Regions from separate parts of the Lysinibacillus sp. RS11 genome, predicted to be linked through region 1. Evidence: riboswitches for the same ligand, from Rfam matches in the RefSeq annotation. Region 1 holds a riboswitch; each other region holds the start of a gene.

What was found. Region 1 has a riboswitch for S-adenosylmethionine ahead of AB9L17_RS20445 (Na+/H+ antiporter NhaC family protein). Riboswitches for the same ligand answer to the same signal wherever they lie in the genome.
Region 2: linked by a shared signal. The riboswitch ahead of AB9L17_RS22240 (bifunctional homocysteine S-methyltransferase/methylenetetrahydrofolate reductase) and the one ahead of AB9L17_RS20445 (Na+/H+ antiporter NhaC family protein) in region 1 are both predicted to bind S-adenosylmethionine.
Region 3: linked by a shared signal. The riboswitch ahead of AB9L17_RS08395 (YezD family protein) and the one ahead of AB9L17_RS20445 (Na+/H+ antiporter NhaC family protein) in region 1 are both predicted to bind S-adenosylmethionine.

What each region holds. Positions count from the first base shown of each region.
Region 1 is NZ_CP168124.1:3,953,968-3,957,251, forward strand. Features, by position in the region: gene AB9L17_RS20435 (hypothetical protein) at 1-41, shown strand, start outside; gene AB9L17_RS20440 (hypothetical protein) at 135-422, shown strand; SAM riboswitch class I at 987-1,094, shown strand; gene AB9L17_RS20445 (Na+/H+ antiporter NhaC family protein) at 1,202-2,482, shown strand.
Region 2 is NZ_CP168124.1:4,311,625-4,314,908, forward strand. Features, by position in the region: gene AB9L17_RS22240 (bifunctional homocysteine S-methyltransferase/methylenetetrahydrofolate reductase) at 1-1,158, opposite strand, end outside; SAM riboswitch class I at 1,245-1,344, opposite strand; gene AB9L17_RS22245 (protoporphyrinogen oxidase) at 1,472-2,860, opposite strand; gene AB9L17_RS22250 (methyl-accepting chemotaxis protein) at 3,151-3,284, opposite strand, start outside.
Region 3 is NZ_CP168124.1:1,694,231-1,697,514, forward strand. Features, by position in the region: gene AB9L17_RS08390 (phosphopantothenoylcysteine decarboxylase) at 207-881, shown strand; SAM riboswitch class I at 1,217-1,312, shown strand; gene AB9L17_RS08395 (YezD family protein) at 1,382-1,537, shown strand; gene AB9L17_RS08400 (flavin reductase family protein) at 1,821-2,309, opposite strand; gene AB9L17_RS08405 (VOC family protein) at 2,536-3,284, shown strand, end outside.

The DNA.
Region 1 (3,284 bases):
TTATTAATAAATTTAGTAAATCAGATAACCACGCGTATTGATATTAAATAAATCCGCCAATCTTCATTCGTAATAAAACGCCAAAGTTTCATTAATACGACAAGCGCCATTACGAGGAGGATTAAATATCGACAATGACTACAAATAAGAAAAAGTTGAATGAATCCGGAGGTCAATGGAGTAATGGATTTTATGTAGCATTAGCATATGGAATGTTATTCGTTTCTTTAATGCTCGTAACAGGAAAAGAGCTTACAATTAATATTTTGACTATACCCGCTTTAGTATTATTTTTGGTTGTTAGCGTTACTGAATATTTTGTGACGAGAGACGAAAAAAAAGATATGCCTCAATGGATTATAGTGGGAGCATTTGTTATGGCTGTTCTTACTGCAATAGGTATGACGGTTATTTCAAACTAGGGAGTGAGAAGATGCTACATAATGGAATAAAATAGATCGGATTTTTAGCTATGCTAATGTTTGGAGGCATTTTTATTTTCAGATGGTTTCTTCGAGATGAATTATTATTAGATCAATTCATTGGTTTTTTGGTAGGTTCTATTCTTTTTATCGTGTCTTTTTTTGTTAAAAGAAACTAAATTAGTCTGGTCGTCTCTACGATTACTATTGAGCTTTATAAATATGTCTCTTTACAATAGATGATTACTATCTTTTGCTTCACATTTTCTATACCTTCAATTTCTGCAAATGCACCTACATCTTTGTAATTCTCCTGTTTTAACAATCTAATTCCCTATCGTCGTGATAGATGGTTCTAAGATTACACCAACATTTTTAACATCTTAATTTAGCACTTCATAAATCGCCCCTCTCTTTTTTACCGTGGTCGCCTTAAAGCGGATTTTCTTTCTTGAAAAAACGTTTTTATGTTCTATGAAATAGTATTTAATTAAAAACAGGTTGCAATTATAGATGTTTTATTATAGTATTTCATTATTGTGCAAAAAAATAATATATTTTTTCTTCTTATCAAGAGAGATGGAGGGACTGGCCCTATGAGATCTCGGCAGCGGAACTTTGTGATTAAGTTACTGTGCCAAATCCAGCAAGCAATGGCTTGATAGATAAGAGGAGTGTTTTATAAATATAAGACCTCTTCTTGTTATTTCAAGGAGAGGTCTTTTTTTAGAAAAAAATGGACAAGGATGTATCCATTTTTAATTTTTGGAGGTAGAACAATGAAGAAAGAGAATCCATGGGCGCTGATCCCATTTGTTGTTTTTTTAGTTTTATTTATTGGTTCAGGGATTATTACAGGTGATTTTTATGCCTTTCCTGTCATTGTAGCCATTTCCATTTCGGGCGCTGTGGCTCTGGCGATGAATCGAAAAGAATCGTTTTCGCGAAAGGTTGATATTTTCTGCAAAGGCGCAGGAAATTTAAATGTCATGCTGATGGTTGTTATTTTTCTCTTGGCTGGAGCCTTTTCAGCGGTAGCAAAAGGCATGGGGGCAGTGGATTCCACTGTTAACTTTGCTTTATCGGTCATTCCGCCAAACCTGCTTGTCGTAGGCTTGTTCATCATTGCCTGCTTTATCTCCCTGTCAATGGGTACATCGGTGGGAACGATTGTTGCACTGGCGCCGATCGGAGTTGGGATAAGCGAGCATATCGAACTTTCCATGGCTTTAGTAATGGCAGCGATTGTTGGCGGTTCGATGTTTGGCGATAATTTATCCATTATTTCAGATACAACAATTACTGCCGTTCGTTCACAAGGCGCACAAATGAAGGATAAATTTAAGGTGAATTTTTGGATTGTGTTGCCGGCAGCTATTGTAACGAGCATTATTTTAGGGGTTATCACAATGGGTGAAACCGCACAAGTGGAGCATTTAAGCTATAGTTGGATAAAAATTGTTCCCTATGTTTTAGTTATTATTTTAGCGTTAGCTGGAATGAATGTTTTCTTTGTTCTCGCATTTGGTATTGTTCTCGCCGGGGCTGTTGGCTTAGCGGATGGCAGCTATCATTTAATGAGCCTTATGCAAACGATTGGCGAAGGAATGGCAGGCATGTATGAAATGGCATTTCTTGCAATATTAATAGCTGGAATGGTGGAGGTTATTAAGTTTAACGGAGGAATTGACTTTCTACTTCACCTTGCGACACGAAGAATTAAATCGAAAAAGGGTGCTGAATTTGGGATTGCCAGCCTTGTGGGTCTAACTAATTTATCTACGGCCAATAATACGATTGCTATTTTAATTGCTGGTCCGCTTGCTAAAAATATTGCTGAACAGTATGATATTGAGCCGAGAAAGTCCGCAAGTATATTAGATATTTTCTCCTGTACGGTCCAAGGTCTTCTGCCATACGGAGCCCAATTCCTGGCAGCCGCAAGCGTAGCTGGAATATCGCCAGTGAGCATGCTACAATACTCTTTCTATCCGATCTTGATAGGAATTTGCGGAATCATCGCTATCCTTATTGGATACCCGGCACAAAAGAAAGCCTGATCTTTATCACTTTAAAGTGATGGGGGTTGCTTTTAAGAAATTTGAACTTAAATTCAAAAAATCCAATTGTTTTGAAAAAAAGATTAATCAAAACGATTGGATTTTTTTATGGGGTTATAGGTAGGGTATATATGATCATTCCTATTGAGCTTTTTAAATACGTACACGTGTAATTGTTCTAAAGTCATAGAAATATGTGGTCAGGTTATTCACTATTCTTTAAATAAATCCATTGACATGTTTTTCATAAATTCTCTCACTTCTCGGATGCAAGGAAGTTCACTTTCTACAAGCTCCACCCCGACATTTTTTGCTAGTGGTTGAAGTATCGGGCTTAACTCTTTAGAATCAAATATTTTACTTGGTCTTACCTCTAAGCAATAGCTTTCGATAAATTTCAGGTTTCTTCTTACTTTCAATATGCAACTGGATCATTGTTCAACCTCCCTCTTCTACTTGTTAAAGGATGCCGATGAATCTACAACTTAATCTGATTTCACCCCATGTGCAATAATCACTTACTTCATCTCTTCATTAAATTTCTACTTTGTAGCTATTCACAAAGTGAACCACTCTCTATTAACTCTACTAACAACCTGTCCATTCTGCAATACTTCAAAATCCATTCCCCACCTTTGTGCACTCCTGAATACTTGACGTGTTAATTGTGAAAAACATCCTAAGTTGTCTAGGAACAGCGCTTTATTGTAATTATAAAATTCACATTTTAGAAAGCGAAAAAGTTTTCTAACTTTTATCAATTTTTGTTCAATTATTCACAAAAGTTGATTTTGAAACTGAA
Region 2 (3,284 bases), 360 kb from region 1:
TGTTATATGTGTCAATGGGCGTACCCCATGTACTTCTTTTAATAGGGCACCCATCGCAATATTACTAATCCTTGGCGATGCCAGTGAATTATCAGCCATCATGACTACATCTGCACCAGCTTTATACAATTTTTCGGCACCTTCAATAAAGCCTTCAATTTCTAAATGTCTAGGAGTATCTAACTCCACGATAACTGAGCGTTCTCGTTTTACTTTTACATGTAACGGCTCATAATTTGGCGGCTCTGCCTCACGTAAAACTGCGATTTTTTCTGGCTTTGCGTGCTTTTCCTCAACTGGAGATAGCGCCTCTAAATACTTTTTCACTGCGGCAATATGCTTGGGTGTCGTACCACAGCAGCCACCTATTAAACGCACTCCTTGATCACGAAGTGCTATAGCTGCTCGCCCAAAATAATCTGCCTCAGATTCATAAACGACACGGCCATCCTCCAAATCAAGAAGAGAGGCATTCGGATACGCTGACATAAATGCCTTTTCAGGAAGCTCTACACCTTCAAATGCTTGAATAGTATGGTGTGGGCCTAAGCGACAGTTAACACCCACGATATCAGCACCTAGCGCTTCAAGTTTATGTAAAGCGGCGTTTAAACTCATTCCATTTTGCAAAATGCCTGGTTCGTGCATAGAAACTTGCGCAATAATCGGTAATTTTGTTTTAGCTCGTAACATTGTTAAAGTTGCTGTCAGCTCTTCAAAATCATAATATGTTTCAAGTAAAAGACCATCTGGATTTCCCGCAAGTAAAACAGTTGTTTGCTCTTCGACCGTTGCCAGAATTTCCTCTAACGTTGCATCACTCTTTCGAATACCACGGATTCCTCCAATAGTACCCAAGACAAATTGTCCACCATCTGCCGCCGCTCGTTTGGCAATCGTAATAGCAGCTTCATTAAACTGCTGCACACGTGATTCTAATCCATAGCGAGCTAATTTTATGGCATTAGCTCCATACGTGTTTGTTTGAATAATGTCGGCTCCAGCTGCTATATACTCTCTATGAATCTTTTCAATTAATTCTGGTCTTTGAACATTCATTTCCTCATGGCAGTACTCCAAGCCATAGCCGTATAAAAGCGTACCAATTGCACCATCTGCTGTAAGAACATTCGTTTTTAACTTTTCAAGCAATCCCATAAAACTAGCCTCTCTTCCCTTATCTATCAAATAAAAAAGCCTTCTTTCAAAAAAAGAAGGCTTTTACGTTTCGTAATTGTTTTTCCTTCTCATCTTCGACACATTGGTCTTCTGGATTTAGCACCTGACAAAAAGTTGGTTGCTGAAGCTTCATAGGGCCAGTCCCTCAGCTTCTCTTGATAAGAATGTAGTATGAATTTTTTAAATAATTAAAAGAATCATATCGTTTACGAACGATAGAGTCAAGACTATTTCACTGAACAAAAGATATTTTCTACGAAAAAAATATTATTTTTCGATTTTTATCAAACAATTACAATAGTTTTTCAGCAAGTTCCTCACCAATTTTTTTCCCGTTTTGAATACAAGCCCCTATGCCTACTCCAAAATAAGAGCATCCCGCTATTAATAAATTTGGATAGTTGTTCTCAAGCTCTTGCACTAGACCTTGTAACGCCTCACGATGTGCCAAGTCATACTTCGGCATTTGATCAATCCATTTTGTCACATCGACAACAGTTGGTTTTTCCTCAATCCCCAAGCTTTTTCTTACATCCTCTAAGGCAACAGCTGCTAATTCTTCATCTGTCATCATACGCAATCTCTCATACGCAGGGTTAATGCTCTTATAAAAAAGTCGTACAAGTAATTTCCCTTCTGCAGAGGTGTGCTTCCACTTGCGACTTGTCCACGTTGCTGCATTACATATAACATCGGAATTATGTGATACAATATAGCCTGTTCCATCTGCTGGTAATCTATGATCGGGTACGTCAAATCCTAAGTAAATCGTAATGGCTGATGCAGTATTGAATTGACCAAAATAGCGATTCAATGATTCATCTTGCAATAAGTTTTGTACCGAATCGTTAGGAAGTGCCAAAACAACATGATCTGCTTCAATCATTTTATCGTTTGCTAAAGTAACGATATATTGATTCTCCTGCTTTTTAACACTAGTCGTAGCAATTCCTTTCACAATTTCTACATCTGTTAAAGTTTCTTCAAGTCGTTCAATTAGTGACGATAAACCATTTTTAAATGAAATAAATTTTTTATTAGCAGCTTTCACAAATTGCTCTCTGTTTGCATCAAAACCTTTAATAATACTACCGTAATCATTTTTATAATCGATTAAATACGGTAATGTGGAAGCAATTGAAAGTTGATTTAAATCTCCCGAATATACACCTGCAAGTACTGGTGCTATTTGATTTTGAACAAGCTCCTCACCTAAATAATACGTTAAAAATTCCCCAATCGAGCTTTCCTTTGTAAACCCTTCATTTGGCATTGTTAAATCCTTTAATGCTGCTTTTTTCCCTTCTTCTGATACAAGCGTACTTTCCTCAAGTGATGGTAAGCTCATTGGAATTCCGAACGTCGAGTCTGCTGGGATAGCATGTAACTCATTATTTGTATAAATATACGAAATACCAGTTTCGTTATAAACAAGATTCTGTTTAAAATCAAGTTCCTTTACTAACTCTAAAACACCTTTATGACGTGCAACAATGGAATCTGCTCCTGTTTCCAGGATAAAGCCTTGTTTATACGCTGAGTGCAGCTTGCCACCTAGATATGTATTTTTTTCAACGAGCACAAGCTTCACATCTAGGTTTTTCTCTCGAATCTGACGTTGCAAATAATGCATTGTGCACAATCCTGTAATTCCGCCACCTAATACAACAACTGTTTTCATGTTAAACCGCCCCTATTTTTAGTTCTTTATTCAGTATAAACTTTTTTACCTAAAAATTACGCAAAACACTTTACAAATTTAGCAAAAATGGAGCTACCCAGCATTTGGGATAGCTCCATTTTTTCATTACTATATATTTATGTAGAGATCATCAAAAATACTTTTGCGTCATTTCTTCAAACTTTATGAAAACACCCATCTAACGTCCTCTAGACTCATTGGATTATATATATATTAATAGTTGATATAGTGTTTTTATGTCCTAGAATGTGTGGTGTTTTTTATATTAATTAGTTTAGATTTTGGGCAACATTCGCTAATTTTTCAGCAGAACTCGTTACCTCTTCAAAGGCAATACCTAATTCATTGAGAATTTCCGCTATCGCTAGAACTTCTTTTTCCATACAATCATTTTGTTCTTTAG
Region 3 (3,284 bases), 2.3 Mb from region 1:
ACTTATAGAGAAGAGCAATATGCCCTATAAAAACAACATTGAAGCTTAACATAGCATTACGTTAAAATAGTATTTGTATATTTATCTTCATTCAACAGATGTTTTTTGTAGCGGAAGCAGAGCGTCAGCTACACATGTTTTCTGCGAGAAAGCGAAGCGTCAGCGGCAATTATGCCAGGCGAAATTGATTAGAAAAAGGTGAGTGTATGGGGACATTACGAGGTAAGACCGTACTCATTACAAGTGGGGGAACGCTTGAAAAATGGGATCGTGTGCGAGGGCATACGAATTTATCAAAAGGCTCGATGGGCTGTTATTTAGCTGAGGCGGCACTAGCGGCTGGAGCTAACGTCTTATATTTGCATGGTTATTTCGCACAACTTCCGACAAACAAAGATAAAATGCGTACCATTCGATTTGAAGGTATAGAGGATTTAGGCGAGAAAGTTCGACACGCTGTTCAACAAGAACAGGTGGATATCGTTATTATGGCGGCAGCTGGTTCAGATTGGCTCATTGACAAAGTATATGACCAATCCGGAAATTTAATGGAGGAAGCAGGTAAAATGCCATCTGACGAGCCACCTATCATTCACTTTAAAAAGGCACCTAAAGTATTAGGTCAGATAAAAGAGTGGCAACCGAATGTTACTTTAGTGGGCTTTAAGCTCGAGGCAACAGATGATGAGGAATTTTTACTATCCCGCGCACGTCTACGGATGGAATCGGCTAACGCTCAGTTTATGGTAGCAAATAGCTCGCAGTCATTATATGGTGGAGATGAGCCACATTGGATTGTACCGGCTAAAGGCGAACCAACAAAGGTAATGGGCAAGCAACAAACAGCGAAAGCATTAATAGATTTTTTACAAAATACGTAAAGTGAAAACTGTGTAGAGAAAAAGTGATCTGCACAGTTTTTTTGTTTTGTTTAAATTACTATTTAGTGAATATTTAAAAAGTAGTTGTATGCGTTAGGTTTGTGAAAATGCATTTCATTCTGTAATAAGTGAATGGTGGGAGTAATACTGCCTTTTAATACCGAATAAAATAACTTGTGTATGTTTAGCTTCAAGGAAAATAAACGTCTTCACTAAAATATTCGAACTTTACGTAATCCTTTTTACTTAATTACAAAGTATTCAACTAGGATTTGTAATGTTTATGTTGACAATAGTTTTTCTGAATTATAGAATTATTCCCAAGAAACATAATACTCTTATCAAGAGAGGTGGAGGGACTTGGCCCTATGAAGCCTCGGCAACCAATAGTGTAGGTGCCAAATCCAACAGGGCTATCTGAGAGATAAGGGGGCTATAAATCAATTTGATGCGTTGGCCTCTTATGTACAAAAAGTATGTAAAAAGAAGGGGTGTATCGGATGACTCAACAGGCAAAGATCGATGACAAAAAGCTAGAGGCAATTGCAAAGGCCATTCAGAATTTAGAATATGGAGAAGTGAACATTACGATTCAAGACGGTGTCATTGTTCAGATTAACAGACTCGAAAAGCAGAGATTTCCACAGAAAAAGTAAATAATAGGATGATAGTTGGCTAGATATTTGAAAGTCACAAAGAAAGCAGGGATTATTTTCTTTGCTTATTTGTGGCTTTTTTTTAGAAGTTAGCCAAAGGTGCTGGATTTAGAGGTTCTGCTGTGCTGGATTTCCGTTAAAATTGAACAATCTTCTTTTAAGACATTGACGTTAATAGCGTTTCAGAATATGGCTCAATCTTCTTACAAAAAACAGGATGGATCACGATGAACCAGCCTGTTTTCGGATGTAGTCAATTCTAATTGCTTATGAAGATAGTATCTTAGCTATAAAAACTTTTAGGGATTTCCCCAATATGTCTACGATGATAGAGTAGGGGCTCCTTTTGTGCATGATCAATTGCTAGGACCTGGCCAATAAATATCGTATGGTCTCCTGCATCGATTTGTCGAAAGGTTGTGCATTGTAAAGTGGCCACAGTATCGTGTAAAATCGGTAGACCGTGAACGGAAGTTGACCACTGTGCCTGAGCAAAACGATCTGGGATTTTACTTGAGAATAGTGTACATAAATGTTCTTGATTGCTCGCTAAAATATTCACAGCGAACTTTTCAGCTGCTGTAAAATATGGATGAAGCTGTGATTTTTTGTCGAGCGACCATAAAATAAGCAGTGGATCTATGGAAACTGACGCAAAGGAATTGACAGTTAAGCCAATAGGTTCATCAGCGTCATTACAAGCTGTGACAACCGTAACGCCTGTTGGATAATTACCCAATGCTAGTTTAAAAGCAGCTACTTTGTCTGTCATTCTAATCACCTCTTGTTATTTTATGTGAATATAACATCGATTTACCTAAAATGAAAAACTTTTTTCTTTGATGCTCAGCAAATAGTAATTTCCTTACTGAGCATCTTGAAATAGTTAGCATAAAATATAGCAACTTCTTAACAAATTGAATATTCTTAATTTTATTTTAAACCAACAAAACTAACAGGTAAAGTATATAATAGTGGGAGAAAAAAGGGGGGTAGTCATGACTTTATATTTTGACCATCTAGTTCATCAAGTTCCATCACCAGACAATGCAAAGGTTTTTTTAAACAAACGTAATATCCATACAGTTAACGGCGGTCAACACACAATGTGGGGGACATATAATGCGCTAAGCTACTTTGGATTAAACTATATTGAGCAAATAGCAATTTATGATCGTCATTTATTTGAAAATGCAGCGAAATTGCCTTATTCCCTACACTATACGTTTAAGCGGGCGCAGGAGCATTATGGATTTTCACGAATTGCATTACGTACAAAAAATATTGAAGAAGAGGGACAACGTTTGCGTGCACTTGGTTTTGAGGTGTATGGTCCTGATGCTTGCAGTCGAACAAGACCAGATGGCTCCGTCGTAGAATGGAAGCTATTGCATTTTGGGAAGTCAGGGCAGGCAATTGATTTTCCTTTTTTAATCGAGTGGGCTGCTGATGATGAGGACCGTTTTGCACAATTACAGGCAAGTGGAGCAATCCATCCAAAACAATCGATCACAATGGAATCGGTGCAATTTTATGTAAAGGATGTGCGAGCTACCGTGAAATTATGGCAGGAGGTATTGCAATTACCAGAGCCTGAGCAACATTCACAGTATATGTCCTTGCGCTTTCCGAATATTCGTTTAGATTTTTATGAAAAAGATGCTGCAACAGCGATGACACTTGGTCATTTAAGTGAGGGACCATTTGGGGTGACGCTTCAAGATCCTCATAAAATGAAAGAAACATT